Regions from separate parts of the Mesorhizobium sp. M0761 genome, predicted to be linked through region 2. Evidence: riboswitches for the same ligand, from Rfam matches in the RefSeq annotation. Region 2 holds a riboswitch; the other holds the start of a gene.
The links. Region 2 has a riboswitch for cobalamin ahead of NKI32_RS23625 (CbtB domain-containing protein). Riboswitches for the same ligand answer to the same signal wherever they lie in the genome.

Region 1: it holds a riboswitch for cobalamin, as region 2 does, so the genes downstream of both, metE (5-methyltetrahydropteroyltriglutamate--homocysteine S-methyltransferase) here and NKI32_RS23625 (CbtB domain-containing protein) in region 2, are expected to answer to the same signal.

Annotation. Positions count from the first base shown of each region.
Region 1 is NZ_JAMYPF010000036.1:16,021-23,737, reverse strand. Features, by position in the region: gene metE (5-methyltetrahydropteroyltriglutamate--homocysteine S-methyltransferase) at 1-1,527, opposite strand, end outside; cobalamin riboswitch at 1,622-1,821, opposite strand; partial or broken gene NKI32_RS31045 (helix-turn-helix domain-containing protein) at 2,571-3,001, shown strand; partial or broken gene NKI32_RS31040 (IS110 family RNA-guided transposase) at 3,126-4,155, shown strand; gene NKI32_RS31035 (SET domain-containing protein-lysine N-methyltransferase) at 4,848-5,396, shown strand; gene NKI32_RS31030 (phytanoyl-CoA dioxygenase family protein) at 5,446-6,381, shown strand; partial or broken gene NKI32_RS31025 (IS66 family transposase) at 6,397-6,616, shown strand; gene NKI32_RS31020 (hypothetical protein) at 7,040-7,276, opposite strand; gene NKI32_RS31015 (NAD-dependent epimerase/dehydratase family protein) at 7,538-7,717, opposite strand, start outside.
Region 2 is NZ_JAMYPF010000017.1:48-7,764, reverse strand. Features, by position in the region: gene mgtE (magnesium transporter) at 1-533, shown strand, start outside; gene NKI32_RS23655 (MerR family transcriptional regulator) at 692-1,078, shown strand; gene NKI32_RS23650 (methyltransferase family protein) at 1,390-1,896, opposite strand; gene NKI32_RS23645 (heparan-alpha-glucosaminide N-acetyltransferase) at 1,893-2,903, opposite strand; gene NKI32_RS23640 (MFS transporter) at 3,136-4,335, shown strand; gene NKI32_RS23635 (aromatic ring-hydroxylating oxygenase subunit alpha) at 4,343-5,518, opposite strand; gene NKI32_RS23630 (gamma-glutamylcyclotransferase) at 5,653-6,345, shown strand; cobalamin riboswitch at 6,413-6,608, shown strand; gene NKI32_RS23625 (CbtB domain-containing protein) at 6,645-6,824, shown strand; gene NKI32_RS23620 (CbtA family protein) at 6,840-7,643, shown strand.

The DNA.
Region 1 (7,717 bases), on a different contig from region 2:
GTGCACCAGCACGTCCAGCCCGATCTCTTCCTGCCAACGAATTGCCGACTCGATCTCCTTCTTCAGGAAGATCTCGTAGTCGACATAACTGAGCTGGCCCTTCGCATGAGCGGCCCGCGCGCGGCGTACCTGCGGCGTCTGCGGGAAGGACCCGATTGTCGTCGTCGGGAACGGCGGCAGCCCGAGCGTACCGGCCTGGACTCTGGAGCGCTCGCCAAAAGCGCTCTCTCGTCGTTTCATGCTATGGTCAATGCTGGCGATCCGCCCCTCAACAAGCGGGTCATGGATCTTCGTGGACGTCACGCGAGTGGCGGCAGCCTCGGCAGACGCTTTCAACGCGCCTGCCACCGCATCCCTGCCTTGGGACAGGGCCCGGGCCAGCAAGACCAGCTCGTCGGTCTTCTGGGCCGCGAAGGCGAGCCACGACCTGATGTCGGCCTCGAGTTCCGTCTCCATGCGCAGGTCAATCGGCACATGCAGCATCGAGCAAGAAGGCGCGATTTCGACGCGGTCCAAGGGCCAGCCGGCGACGATCGGTTTGATGCGGTCGAGAATGGCGGGCAGGTTCGCACGCCAGACGTTGCGGCCATCGATCAAGCCGAGCGAGAGCACCAGATCCTTCGGAGCGAGCCGACCCACCGTTTCCAGCTGCTCGGGAGCGCGCACGAGATCAATATGCAGGCCGGCCAGGGGCAGAGAAACCGCGGTTTCGAGATTGTCTCCCAGCGACCCGAAATACGTAGCCAGCATGATCTTCAGCTCGGGCGCGGCTTTCGACAGCTGGCCATAGGCGAATTCGAACGCAGCTCGTTCGTTCGGGTTCAGATCGAGGACAAGCGCTGGCTCATCGATCTGCACCCAGTCGGCTCCCGACAACTTCAGCCTCTGTAGAAGCTGCTCGTAAACGGGCAGCAGCTGCGGTAGGAGCGCGATGGGACCGAACCCTTCGGCAGGCGATTTCGCCAGCTTGAGGAAGGTGATGGGTCCAAGGATGACTGGGCGTGTGTGAATGCCGAGAGCTTTAGCCTCGAGGAAGTAATCGACCGGCTTCGTTGACGAGAGGGCGAACGTCTGATCATCATGGAGCTCCGGCACAATGTAGTGGTAGTTGGTGTCAAACCACTTGGTCATTTCCATCGCGGTTACACCAGGTCCATGAGCCGCCTCCTGGTGACCAGCGTGTCCACAATCCTCCGTCTGACCCTGGTTGCCGCGCGCCATTGCGAAGTAGATGTCAAGTGGGACCTCGCCGCTATTCCAGCCGTACCGGGATGGAATGGCGCCGACCGTGGCTGCGGTGTCGAGCACATGGTCGTAAAGCGAGAAGTCGTTCGAGGGGATTTTTGACACGCCGCGATCGCGCTGCTCCTCCCAGCTAGCGGCACGGAGTGCCTTCGACGTCCCAAGAAGGTCGCCAGCGGACGATTTTCCGGACCAGTAGCTTTCAAGGGCGAATTTCAGTTCTCGCCGACGACCGAAGCGCGGCACGCCGAGCGTTGCTACAGGAATTTGCTGAGAGACAGTCATGTCATACCCCGATGATTGGGGCGTCGGTGACAAGGAAGGCGCTAGCAGGCCGGCATCAACGCCGGGTTGCAGCGGCCACCGAGACACCCCGCCCGTGGACGTAATTCGCGTGGCAGGTCTCCTGGCTCGCGGGGTCATAGCCTACCCGTCTTCCTGAGGGTATTCGCCTCAGTGACATGATTGGGGTTGGCTCGCCGCTAACAGTTGCGGGGGCAGCGCCGGCATCGCACCGGCTTCCCTCTTAGCTCCGCGGCGGCAGCGCCGCACGCGAGAACCACGACACGCAGACAATCACAGCAGTTCGCTCTTTTGTCAATGGCGCATAACGAAATGTTTATGTCGTTATGTGATCGCGCTTTTACGCTTGTCTAACATAGTGAAATATTCAGTCGCCCATTGGCGGCGCTGCTCCGCTGCCACCATTGTCCAACTAATGAATTCCTGTCGGGCTGCGACATTCCCTCGCAGGTCGCCGACGAAGGATTTCGGCCAACACTTCAAGCGCGTGACAACGTCGTTAGAATGCAGAAGATCGCATTGGGGGCGATGTTTAACGATGCGGCCGCAAGCCGTGCGTGCGGGCAGAAGCGGTTTTCACGGAGTGAGCGCCAAACGGTGGTCCGAGGGGAAATGGCACGCCAGTCGTCATCACGGATAACTAGTACCGTTCCACAGAGATTGTGATGGGTTGTTTTAGCGCAAAATCGGAAGCGCTTCCGGAGGAATTCGGACGGCCCCGGGCGTGCGCGAGATCGAGGCCGGCTTTTTCTAAAGTGATCACCATCTGGTGGACGGACGGAGCGGTGACGTCGAAGTGGCGCTGCATGTCGGCTTCGGCCGGGGCTGTTTGAAGATCCGGGCATAGATGAAGGCCAAATACTGGCCTTAAAGCTGCGTAGAGCGCGGCTGCGGCGCGGCTTGTCGTTCGCCAAGTGACTGACTCATTTCCGGATTCATCTGCGCCTGCACGCTGAAGGAGGTGCAGGTGAGTATAAAGTTTTGTGGACCTTAGCCAATCGGAAGCGTGATCAACTTGACGCGCTATGAGCGGGGGGCGCCACGCGACGCGCAAAATAAAACGCGCACAGATCCTCTTGGCCGCGAACGACGGCGTGAGCGACGAGGTGATCGCCGCAACCCTTGAAGGTCTCGGGATCGACGATTTATCGGACACGGCGCCGCTTTGTGGAAGCGAACCTGGAGGGAGCGCTCTCCGAGGAGCGGCGACCCGGCGTTGAGCGCAAACTATCGAGCAAGGAGGAGGCGCTTGTGGTGGCGACCGCCTGCTCAAAGCCGCCACCGGGACGGGCCCGCTGGACCCTCGAACCTCCTGGCCGAGGAGATGGTCCGGCTCACCGACCATGAAGAGCTGTCTTCTGAGACCGTCCGTCGACGGCTGGCGGAGAACCATCTGAAGCCCTGGCGCAAAGACATGTGGTGCATCCTCAAGATCGACGGAGAATACGTCGCCCGCACATGGAGGGAGATTGAGTCTGATCCGATTTTGCACACGATGACGTAATTGCTGCCGTCGCTCCTTTGAACGAAGACTCGGTGGACGGCAAAAGCCGCCGACCAGTGAGATCAAGGAGGCCGCAGTGAAGCAATATGTCGGATTGGATGTGTCGCAGCGAGAGACCAGCGTTTGCGTCGTCGATGATGCTGGAAGGGCTGTCTTCCAAGGGAAAGTGAAGTCCGATCCGGGAGCACTGACCGAGTTGCTCCGCAAACGCGCACCGCACACCGAGCGCATCGGATTCGAGACGGGCGCCATGTCCAGTTGGCTCTGGCATGAGCTTAAACGGGTCGGAATGCCGGTTGTCTGCATTGATGCTCGACATGCGAAGGCGGCACTTTCAGTTCGAATGAACAAAAGTGATGAGAACGATGCCCGCGGCCTGGCCGAGCTGGTTCGCGTCGGCTGGTATCGGGAGGTCAAGGTCAAAAGCACAGAGAGCCAGGCAACCCGATCCCTCCTGGTGGCGCGATCGCGACTTATCGCCATCCGCCGCGATCTCGAGAACCAAGTCCGGTCAATGCTGAAGGAGTACGGGCTGCAGTTCAGTCGCTCAATCGGTGCGCAGCTTCGGCTAAAGGTCGAGGCGTTGGTTGTCGACGGGCATCAGCTTCGATCCGTGATCGAGCCGCTTCTGACCGTCCATGAACAGGCTTGCAGGGAACAGGAAAAGCTGGACCGGCAGGTACGACGCCTTGTTCGTGAGGATGACACCACGCGCCGGCTTATGACGGTTCCTAGCGTCGGCGTCGTGACGGCGTTGACCTACCGCCATACGATCGATGATCCTTCGCGCTTTTCCTCGGCCAGTGACGTCGACGCCTACCTTGGTCTGACACCGCGGCGAAAACAATCTGGGGGAACAAATGTCAACGGCCGTGTCTCACGCTGGGGGAGATCGGCTGTTGCGGACCTATTTATACGAAGCGGCCAGCGTCCTCAAGCACCGGACAAAGAAATGATCGATGCTGAAGGCGTGGGGCGTTCGCCTGTCGAAGCGGATAGGTATGAAAAAGGCAAAAGTGGCGGTAGCTCGCAAGATCGCGGTTCTGCTCCACTGGCTCTGGGTTAACGGCACCAGCTTTGAGTGGGGCGGCGAAAAGATGGCGTGACAACCCGCGCTCGATCACAATCGCGGGTCCGCTTCCGAAACCCGTGATGTCCCCGCCGGGCGGTGGTTGTGGTGACCTCGTTGAATCGGCTGACGTCGACTTCGAACTTCGTTGCACACGCTGAGGCGCCCAACCCGATGGGGTTCGTTGGGGTCAAACTCCTGTTGCGTTTTTTTGGACCGTGTCGCCCGAGGGTCACTCGCTTCTCTTCGCGTTCGCGCAACCGATACATCAACATGGACGACCTGCGCGAGCACAAGAAGCTCGCTCTGCGCCAAGCTGCATGACCAGCTTCATGGCCGCCCCGTTTTTGCAGAATTTGACGCACACAACCGACCATTTGCGAAGCACAAGAAGGAGACACTTAGGGCACCCCTACATGCAGCCAATAGTCTGTGGCGGACGACCACATCACCTTTTGCTGAACTTGACGCACGCAACCCGCTGCTGCGATTTGGCGATGTGCCGCGGCGATCGAACAGGGCCCTGACTCCTCGCGTTTGTCGGACCCGGTACAAAGGCCCATTCAGTTGTTCGTTTTGCTCCAGCCTGAACGCTGAAAAGCAGCCAAAAAATCTCTTTTCACTCGATAGCCAGATTGGCATAAATTTTGAGACGTTCATTGATGTCGGAAGCGACGCCGACTTGTATCACAGCAAACCGATGCTCATCGTGAGGAGTAAGGATTTCCCATGTCGATGTCTATCTTGATAGATGAAGTCTCTTGCGCAAGACAACTCAATGCCCGCAACACAAGAGTTATTGATAGCTGTGGCGCTAAGGGGCGAGGCGTATTCGCAGCTGTGGATCTTTTGCCTGGAGAAATTGTTGTTAAAGGGGTAGTTGCTCGCATGGATCGTAGTCGGACAACGAACTCCATTCAACTGGATTGGAATGTCCACGCCTTGTTCGAGGAGCCAGTGGTCATTTTAAATCATTCTTGCGATCCCAATTTAGCTATAGTTCCGAATCATCTCGGAGCGTACGATTTTATCGCTGTGCGTCAAATCGCTTCTGGCGACGAAGTGTGCTTCGACTACGCTACGACGGAATCCGAATGCATCGGTGTATCAGTCTGTCTTTGCTCAGCGGCAAATTGCCGAGGTTCAGCCGCAGGCTTTGACAAGTTGCCCCGTGATCATCCGTTGGTCGTGTCGGGATTCCACGCGCCGTACCTCTCTCTACAAAAATCCGTGGCGATTTCCAAAAGGATAGGGATTCTGCAATTCGGCGGATTCTAGCATTTGCTTTGGCCCCCTTCATACAGAACCTCGAGGAGCATGCGTGGCCATGTCTACCCTGCATGATACTGTTGATGCAAATGAGACTCGCTTTGTGAATGCGGTTGATATTCCTTTGGACCAGGGCGAAAGCTTCAAAAAGAACGGATTCCTGAAGATCAACGGATTGTTTAGTCCCGCCTGCATACAGGCTCTCAGAGAGGCGGCCTTGCTGAACATCAGGTCAGCGTCCGACCTCGACACAAAATACGGAAGCGGGTTCAAGCGGCTGACCTATGGCCTAGGGCAGACTACAGCGTTGCGACACATCTACACAGCCAACTCATTCCGCAAGGCAGTGGTCGGCCTTATCGGTGACCCGCTCATAGTGAGCGAGGGTCTGGCCTTCGAATTGAGCAAAGGCGAGACCGGCTTCACTTGGCATTACGACTCTCTCAGCTTCCGTTTCATTCGGCCAGTCGATCCAGGATACAGCATCTGGGTTCCCTTGAATAGGATCGATCCGGATAGGGGCGGGGGTATGGCTTACATCCCAGAGAGCCTATTATCTGGGCTTTTCAATTTTCAGCTCTCAAGTTTGCTTTCAAAGAAGATGCGCAAGGGTGGAGATATTAGCGTCATGTCGTCACCACTGCAAAAAATATTCTCTACGTCGAGCCTACTGGAGGAAGTTTTCGAGGAGAATAAGCTGGAAGACGAATTTGACCTGGGAGATGCGCTACTGTTTACGAAGTCGGTTTGGCATCGAACGAGCCCCTTGAAAAAGAGCGGACCTGAATCGCGTCTGGCTATAGCCATTCGTCTTCTAGATTGGCGTTCCCGTCTAGACCGAGGGATGTTTGAGGGAGAAACGGATAGCGGTGGGGGTATGGGGATGGGCGTCAACTGGGGAAAGCCAAAGCAAACATTTTACGGATCGCAATTTGTCGATGTTGCTGATGGAGATGAGCTTCGCAAATCTCGCTTTTGCGGGCCTATTATCTGAAGCCGATCAACTACATGGGCCGACTTCGCCCGCTTCATCGACGACGGCACCTTCGCCGGTTCCCAGCGCGGCGCCGACCGCACCGCCGTTATGCTTACGACGTCGACCCGAAAGCCGGCTCGCCGATGTCCTGGCGCGCATTGCCGATCTTCCCGCTCGGTCTGCACGAATTACTGCCCTGGCATTGGAAGTGCCGGCGCGAACCGACAAGTCCGCCGACCAGCAGGCCGCCTGACCTTCACGCATCGCCAGCATAGAGCCGGCCGCGCCCACGCGTGCGTGCCGATCATGCGGCCTTCGTCGTATGCGTACGGTCTAACGTTAGCTTGAATTCTTCGCAGGCAGCATAGGCGACGAAGCCACCGATTCGGGATTGCCTGGCTGCATTGGCTGGAACTCGAGATCGTCATGCCGATGCGTGAAATTGACGGGGGCGCCATGGCGATGGCCGACGGGGGCGCCATGGCGATGGCCCAGGCGGTAGTGTCCCAGTCAGATTGTCACGCATCTGCGCGCGGCCGAGATAATGGATGTCGTCATTATAGCGGTCGTCGGTTGAGCACAGTGCGATCACGGTTTTAAGCGCGGCGGGCGGCGACCTGGAGCCCGTTGAAGCCGCCCGTCTTCGGGGAGCCAGATGCGGGCAGCTAGTCTAGTTTCACACCCGGTATTCGGCATTTGAGCCGCCGAGACAACCTGCCGCGTTAACAAGATCCGTCAGATGAAAGACATCCGTGTGGTCGCCGATTTCCCGCGCAAGGTGCGCGAGATTGAGAACCTGTGGATCCCGATGCCAGATGGCATAAACATCAATAAGCGCTTCTCTCTTGATAGATAGACGCCGCGTATGTGGCGAACACTTCTGTTCTGGCTTCGGAGCAGCGATCGTCTGCACATTCCTTTTATCTTTCTGTATCAGCCACCGTTCGCGCCTTCCACGCTGCGAGCATTCCCTCTTCCTTCTCCGGCGTAAGCGCGAAATCGGGTTTGGCCCTGCGCCCTGGAGGCACCGCGCTGGAATTCCACCAGGCAAGGGTATCGCGCACCGTCTCGGCAAGAGGGCGGTGGGTGAGTCCAGACCTTAGGGCCTTGTCGAAGTTGATGCTCGCGGAGCCCAGAGCGTCGCCGCACAGCGGCACCCAAGGCACGACCTCGTCTACACATTCTCCTCCAGGAAGTCATAGTCGTCGATCCAGGTAAAGCGTACGTGGTTCTCAGAGACACCGAGGGATGCGCGCACCCCGGTGAGGAAATCGGTCATCGACAGCGGAGTGCGCGGACCCGCCACGTTGTAAGTGCCGGTCGCCTCCAGTTCCACCATCCGGATCATCCACTC
Region 2 (7,717 bases):
CCGACAGCATTCTTTCGACCTCGCGCTCGCGCGTTCCCTGGCTGCTGGTCAACCTGTTGACGGCGTTCCTGGCGGCGTCGGTGATCGGCCTGTTCGACCGCACCATCGAGCACATCGTGGCACTGGCCGTGCTGATGCCGATCGTGGCCGGCATGGGCGGCAATGCCGGTTCGCAGACCATGACCGTCACGGTACGCGCGCTGGCGACCAGGGATCTCGACATCTACAATGCCGGCCGCATCATCCGCCGCGAAATGGGCGTGGGTTCCATCAACGGCATCATCTTCGCCGTGCTGATCGGCATCGTCGCGGCCGTCTGGTTCCGCGATGCCAATCTGGGCGGCATCATAGCGGCGGCGATGATCATCAATATGTTCGTGGCAGCCCTTGCCGGTATCCTGATCCCGCTATTGCTCGACCGGTTCAAGATCGACCCGGCGGTGGCGTCGGCGGTTTTCGTCACCACCGTCACCGACGTCGTTGGCTTCTTTGCTTTCCTGGGGCTGGCCACCTGGTGGTTCGCTATCCCTTGAGAAAGAGGCGTTGCGGGCTCAATTGACTTTTACGTAAATGTGGTGCGAGGCTTGCGCGGGGTTCCATGCCGAGTCCGGCTTGGAACGGGGTTGATCGGAATGCGTTGGAAATCCCGGGCGACCGGGCGTTTTCCGATGTTCCGACATTTGGAGCAAAGATGCGGGAATATTATTCGATCACCGAACTGACCCGCGAATTCGACGTGTCGACGCGGACGCTGCGCTTCTACGAGGATGAGGGGCTGGTGCAACCGGTCCGGCGGGGCCGCACAAGGCTGTTTCGCCCATCTGACCGGCATCTGATCCGCCAGATCATGCGCGGGAAACGGCTCGGCTTCTCGATCAACGAAATCCGCGAAATCATCCAGATGTACAAGGAACCGCCCGGCGAGGTCGGTCAACTCAAGCTGATGATCAAGCGCATCGAGGAGAAGCGCGAGGATTTGCGCCAGAAGCGCCGCGATCTCGAGGAGACGCTGGCGGAGCTCGACCAGGCTGAGGAGTCATGTGTTGAGCGGCTGGTGGAGCTGGGGGTTAATACCTGAGCGGACCGTCGAGCGTTTGCGCGCGCCCGTCGCAAACGTTCGTGATTAGCCGGAGCCCTTCCGCACTTCGTCATTCTAGGGCGAAGCAGGAGCGAAGCTCCGTCGCGGAGACCCTAGAATCCATTCCGTGACATCGGTCGTGGAGTGCAGCGGTAGCGAATTCTGGACCATAGCAACGCTCTGGAGTCCCGGCATGGATCCTCGGGTCTGTGCTGCGTCGCTACGCTCCTTACTCCGCCCGTGGATGATGAAGAGATGGGCGTTCGGCTAGTCGCCAAGGCATGCGAACCCTGCCAGCGATCACACCCGCCTCAAATCCACCGGCGCACCCGCTTCGTATAGTCGCGGTACTTCTTGCCGAATTTGGCGAACAGCACCTTCTCCTCGCTCTCGATGGCGACCTTCTGCGTTGCAAAAGCCGCGATCAGGGCCAGCGGCAGGAACCATATGATCCCCGAGACGAAGGCGACGCCGATCAAAAGCAGCGTGTTGGCCAGATACATCGGGTTGCGCGTCACGCCGAACGGGCCAGACGTCACCAGATGCTCCGGCAAGCCATTGGGGTTCATCGTCGTTTTGGCCCGGATCATGGCGCGGATAGCGGTGAACCAGAGGGCTGCGACGGCAAACAGCACCACAAAGCCGGCGGCAAACAAAAGGTCGCCCAAGAGGTCGCCGATCCAGGGCAGGGGATAGAACAGGCCGAGCACGATGCTGATGGCGATGGCGGCGATGTAGATCAGTGGCGGCCACGGGATCAGCCGTGGTCTCGATAGATCGGGTTTTGCCAGCCCGGGTTTTGTGAGCTTGTCGGTCATTGTTGCCCTCCCTGCGTCATCGGGCTCTCCTCCGTCCTGGCGGTGCAGATGCCGGCGAGTTCACCGAGATGCGCTTTGAACTCCGGGGTCTGGTCGCCATTGTAGAGCCGGTCGAATGCCGCTTCGCTTTGCAGCGTGTCCAGCATGCACACACAATAGCTGGTGCAGAACTCCGTGTCGCGCTGCTGTTCGCAAGATACCTGGCATTCCTTGAGGAAGATCACTTCCCTTGTTTCGACGGGCGCCGGCGCAATCTGCGAGAACAGCCAGACGCAGCCGAACAGCAGCGGCTGGTGGATCAGGTAGAAAGCCAGGCTGTGGCGGCCGATGAAGGTGAGCGGCCTGGTCCAGCTTCCTGATCCCAGCGTGGCCAGCCGCGCCAGCAGGCCAGTGGTGGACGCAAACTTTGCCGCGGCGATGCCGAGAAGCACGGCGCCGAACCAGGGAAACAGCGGCACGTAATCATTGGAGCGCGGGTTGATCGCCGACAGGCCGACCCACCACAGCGCCGGATGATCGAAGGCTTCGGATCGGAGATAGAGGGGGACTGCGATCACCACCGCCGCCACGACCAGCGTCAGCCAGGAAGGCAGCCGCAGAAACAAAAGGCCGAGCAAGCTGGCCAGCGCGATCTGATGCAGGATGCCGAAGAAGATGAAGCTGTCCGGCGTGATGAAGTACGTGACCGCCGATATAGCGGCGGCCGCGACGGCGACCATGGCAAAACGTTTCCAGAAGCCGGTCCAGCGGATCTGCCTGCCATGAGCGAGAAACAGGCTGACGCCGACCAGGAACAGGAAGGTCGAGGCGATGCAGCGCGCATAGATCTTCCACCAGCCGACGGCGGTGAGGCCGGGGTCGGTGTAGTGGAAATTTTCGAGATCCCAGGTGAAGTGGTAGCTCGCCATGGCGATCAGCGCGATGCCGCGTACGACATCGATGGCGACGATGCGCTTCGGTTGATCTCGCTTCAGTTGATCTCCAGGGGGTGCGGTATGGATGCTCATGGTCTCGCGATCTGATTCAGCCCGAAAGACGACTATCACGGTTGCACCGGACAAAAGAAGGCCGCCCTCTACGCTCCGGGTCATGCCGTGCGGCTGCATCGGGCGGCGCTTTAGGCCAGAGCCGGAAAGCCTTTGGCCGAATTTGCTTTTTGCCGGGAAGGGGTCGGTTTCCTGTTACCGGCGGAGGAAGCGCCAGCGCAGATTTGGGCTGCGAGTCTGATTTGGGGATCAAATGTCCACCCATGTGCGCCATCCGATCTGGCTTCCAGCCTTGCGTCCGGCGGATGCGCGCACCTTTGCCTCGCTCTATGCGGTCGAATCCTTCGCCCGCGCCACGGTATCGAGCGTCATCCCGATCCAGGCTTATGAGATTCTGCACAACGAGCAGATCGTCTCGATCCTCTACACCATCGTGGCGCTGCTCGGCCTGTCGGTGACCTTGTTCATGCCGATCTTGATCCGCAGGTTTGCCCGGCGCTGGGTCTATACCGCCGGCGCCTGCCTGCTGGCGATGGGCTCGCTGTTCTTCGTCACCCACACGCTTGCCGGGCAACTGGCAGGCATGCTGTGCCGCGTCATGGGGGCGAGCGCGCTGTCGATCACGCTCAACCTCTACATCATGGATCACATCCGCAAGACCGATTTCATGCAGGCCGAATCGCTGCGCATGGCGTGGTCGATGCTGGCCTGGACCGGCGGGCCGACACTCGGCATCTTCCTCTACACACGCTACGGCATCTATGCCGCGCATGGCGCGGTGGCGGTGTTTGCGTTGGCCTTGCTGGCGCTGTTCTGGACCTACAGGCTGGGCGACAACCAGTCGATCCGGCCCGGCAAGACGCGGCCGGCCAATCCGCTGGCCAATATCGGCCGCTTCGTAGCACAACCCAGGCTCAGGCTGGCCTGGCTGATCGCCTTCGGCCGGTCATGCTTCTGGACGACGTTCTTCGTCTACGGGCCGCTGTTCATGGTGATTACCGGCGAGGGCAAGCTTGCCGGCGGCCTGCTGGTTTCGGCCGGCAATGCGCTGTTGTTCATGGCGATCTTCTGGGGCAAAGCGGGAAAACGCTTCGGCGGCCGGCGCACCATGACCTTCGCCTATTTCGCGATGTCGGCGACGCTGCTTGCGGCGGGCGCGGTCGGCACTACCGCGCCGCTGCTTACGGGCTTTTTCCTGCTCTGCGGCGCCTTCTTCACCATCGCGCTCGATGCACTGGGCTCGACCGCCTTCATGCGCTCGGTGCGGTCCTATGAGCGGGCGCAGATGGCCGCGGTCTACCGCACCTATCTCGACTTTTCCGAGCTGACGCCGCCGCTGGTCTATTCGGTGGTGCTGGCGTTTTTCGGCCTCGGCTCGGTGTTCGTGACGCTGGGCATTCTGGCCGCTGTTTGCGGCTTTATCACCTGGCGCTATTTGCCGAAGTCGCTTTAGTCGCCGATCAGGCGGTTGCCTCAAGCGCTGCATGCCGCTCGCGCACCCAGTTGTGGAAGCGGTGCAGATCGTACTCCTCCGGCATCAGCACGCCGGCCTGGTGGCGCATCGAGCGCAGGCCTTTCTGATTGATCTCACAGATCGCGGCATCCTCCTCCAGCACCTGGGTGCCGAAGGCGACGACATTGTCGATGTCGGTCTCGGCAAGCGCCTCGGGCGCGAACAGCCACTCGGCGGTGAGTTCGGTCTGTTCGGGACCGAGCGGCATCAGTCGCACCGTCCTGACATAATCGACATGGCCGACGATGAACATCGAGGGCAGGCTGGTGGCATAGGTCTGTCCGGCCGCACGCTCGGCTGGCGTCAGGCCCGGTAAGACCGGGCCATGGGCATGTCCGTCGCGCGACCAGGTCTCGGCGCCGGCGCGCAGGCCACCCGAAAACTCCGGCGCGTCATTGTCGGCATGGCGGACCCAGTCGGGGTCGTCGTGCCGGCTCATCAGGCCGCGGCCGTATATCGGCACCAGCCGAGACAGGTCCTTGTGGACGCCCGGGCAATGCAGGCACTCGTTGAAGTTTTCCCAGAAGATCTTCCAGTTGCAGTTCATCACCTTGCGCAGGACACGGCCTGATACCAGCGTTTCCAGCGGCCAGTTGGCGAGGTCGCCGGATGCGGGATCGAAGGAGGTCCCGGCGGAGCCGGCCGCAGCCTGCTGAAGGTTCACAAAGACAAAACCGCGCCACACCGACAGCGCCACCTGGTAGAGCGGATGATCGGCCTTGTCGAAACCATCTGGCAGCGATTTCGAGGGAACGCGCACGAGATCGCCGCGCAGCGAGTAGGACCAGGCGTGGTAGGGGCAAGTGATGAGCCGCGCTTTCAGCCGGCCCTCGCTTTCCTGGCAAAGCTGCGAGCCGCGATGCCGGCAGGTGTTGTGGAAGGCGCGCAACTCGCCGGTGTCGTCGCGCAGCACGACGATTTCCTGCGTGCCGACGCGGAATGTCCTGAATGCCAAAGGCTGGGCAAGATCGGCCTCGCGGCAGACGAGCAGCCAGCTTTTGTACCAGATGGCCTCGAGATCGCGCTGGTAAGCCTCGCTATCCCAATAGGCCGACGACGGTAGCGTCGGTTGGGCCCGGCTCAGGCCGTTATAGGGGTCGCGCTCGCTCGGGTTGGGATGCATGGCTGGCTTCCTATGAAGCGTCAGCCGACACCCCGGCAAATCGTTTGTCAATCAGAGTGCCGCATTGCCGGTTGCAGGCGCGGCGCATAATCATGTCGTAGACATGGGACATTCGGAATTGGGGGGATTCGGACGTGGCCGCACGACAGATGTCGCTTACGCTGGAGCTGGTCGCGCGCTGCTGGCGCGAGATCAGGGACCCCGGGCCTGATCCGGACGCGATGCATCTCGATGAAGCCGACTATGACGCGCTGCTGGATGAATTGCAGGTCGAACTCCCGGACAGCGAACCGCTATGGCTGTTCGGCTATGGATCGCTGATCTGGAAACCGGAAATAGATTATGTCGAGGACCGCGTTGCCTTGGCGTGCGGCTGGCATCGATCCTTTTGCATGAACATGACGCGCTGGCGCGGCACCAAGGACAGCCCCGGCCTGATGATGGCGCTGGACCGTGGCGGACAATGCAAGGGCGTCGCCTTTCGGCTGACCGACAATAACCGGCGCGAGCAGTTGGGCCGGCTTTTCCGGCGCGAAGTCACGCTGAAGCCGACAAGCTACCGGCCGCGCATGCTCAAGCTTGCAAGCGAGGCCGGACCGCTCAGGGCATTGGCCTTCGTCATCAACCGCAACGGCCTGACCTATTCAGGACCGCTCGACGAGGGCAAGGTCGTCGAAAGGCTGGCAACGTCCTGCGGGCACTGGGGGTCGGGCGCCGACTATCTCTACAACACGGTGAAAAACCTTGAAGAGCGCGGCATTCACGATCGCCATCTGTGGCGGCTGCAGCGGCTGGTTGCCGAGCGGATCACCGCGTTGAACCCGTAACGCCGCATGGCGCATTCGCGCTGTTGGCCGGCGGAATTTGGTTTGCCGGATGCGACCGTTTCAGCCTATAGTCATGCATGTCGTCGGTTCCGTTAGGGACCAAGAGGGAATGCGGTGAGGGCTGACTTGTTGCCCAATGCCGTGGCTGCCCCCGCAACTGTGTGCGGTAGTCCTCTCCAAGCCACTGGGGATTTTTTCTTCGGGAAGGTGGGGAAGGGCGCTGATCCGCGAGCCAGGAGACCTGCCGGCGACAGGGAACTGACTTCGATGCCCTCGGGTGGAGGGCGAAAGGACAAGATATGAATACCGCTTCCGTCTCCCTCGGCGCTTCCGTCTCCTCGCAGTCGCGCTTCATGCAGCTCGTGCTTAGCGCGTTTCTGGGCATTTTCGTCGTCGGCGTTGTCGGTTTCTCGCACATCGATGCGGTCCACAATGCGGCGCACGACTATCGCCATTCGATGGCGTTTCCCTGCCACTGACGAGGATCTGACATCATGAACCTGTTTCGCAACGTCGTGTTCATCGCGGCGATCGCAGGGCTCGTGGCCGGTGTCGCTCTCGCCTGCATGCAGGCCTACGCCACCGTGCCGCTGATCCTCAAGGCGGAGGTCTACGAAAAGGCTGGTGGCGGCCACGAGCATCAGCATGCCGCGGTGCCCGCCGCCAACGCTGCGGACACCAATGCCATGAGCACCGCCGCGCCGGCGGAAAATGCGGTGAGCAGCGCAGCACCGGCTGAAGCAGCCGCGCCGGCGGAGGACGAAGGCTGGGCACCGGCCGACGGCTTCGAGCGTTTCGCCTTCAGTGTCGTCGCCAATATCGTCACCGGCATCGGCTTCGCGCTGGTCCTGGTGGCGGTTTCCGAATTCGCCGGCGGCATCGGCAGCTGGCGCCAGGGCGTGTTCTGGGGTCTGGCGGGCTTTGCCGTGTTCACGCTGGCGCCGGGGCTCGGCCTGCCGCCGGAACTGCCGGCAATGCCGGCGGCCGATCTCATACAGCGCCAGATCTGGTGGTGGGCAACGGTGATGGCAACCGCGATCGGTCTTGCCCTTATCACCTTCCGCACGTCGGCGCCCCTGACCGTGCTCGCCGTCGTCCTGATCGTCGCCCCGCATATTGTCGGCGCGCCGCAGCCTGACAGTTTCGTAACGCCGATCCCGGAGGGCCTGCATCATCAGTTCGTGGTGGCGGTGACGCTGACCAATCTGGTGTTCTGGCTGGTGCTCGGCGCAGTTGTCGGCATAGTGCGCGCGCGCTTCACCGGCACCGCGACCAGCCTGCGCGACAGCTTTGCCTGATCGCAGTTTGACCTTCATCATCGGCGGTGGGGGGGGGGGGGGGGGGGGGGGCGGGGGCCCCGGAGGGACAGCGG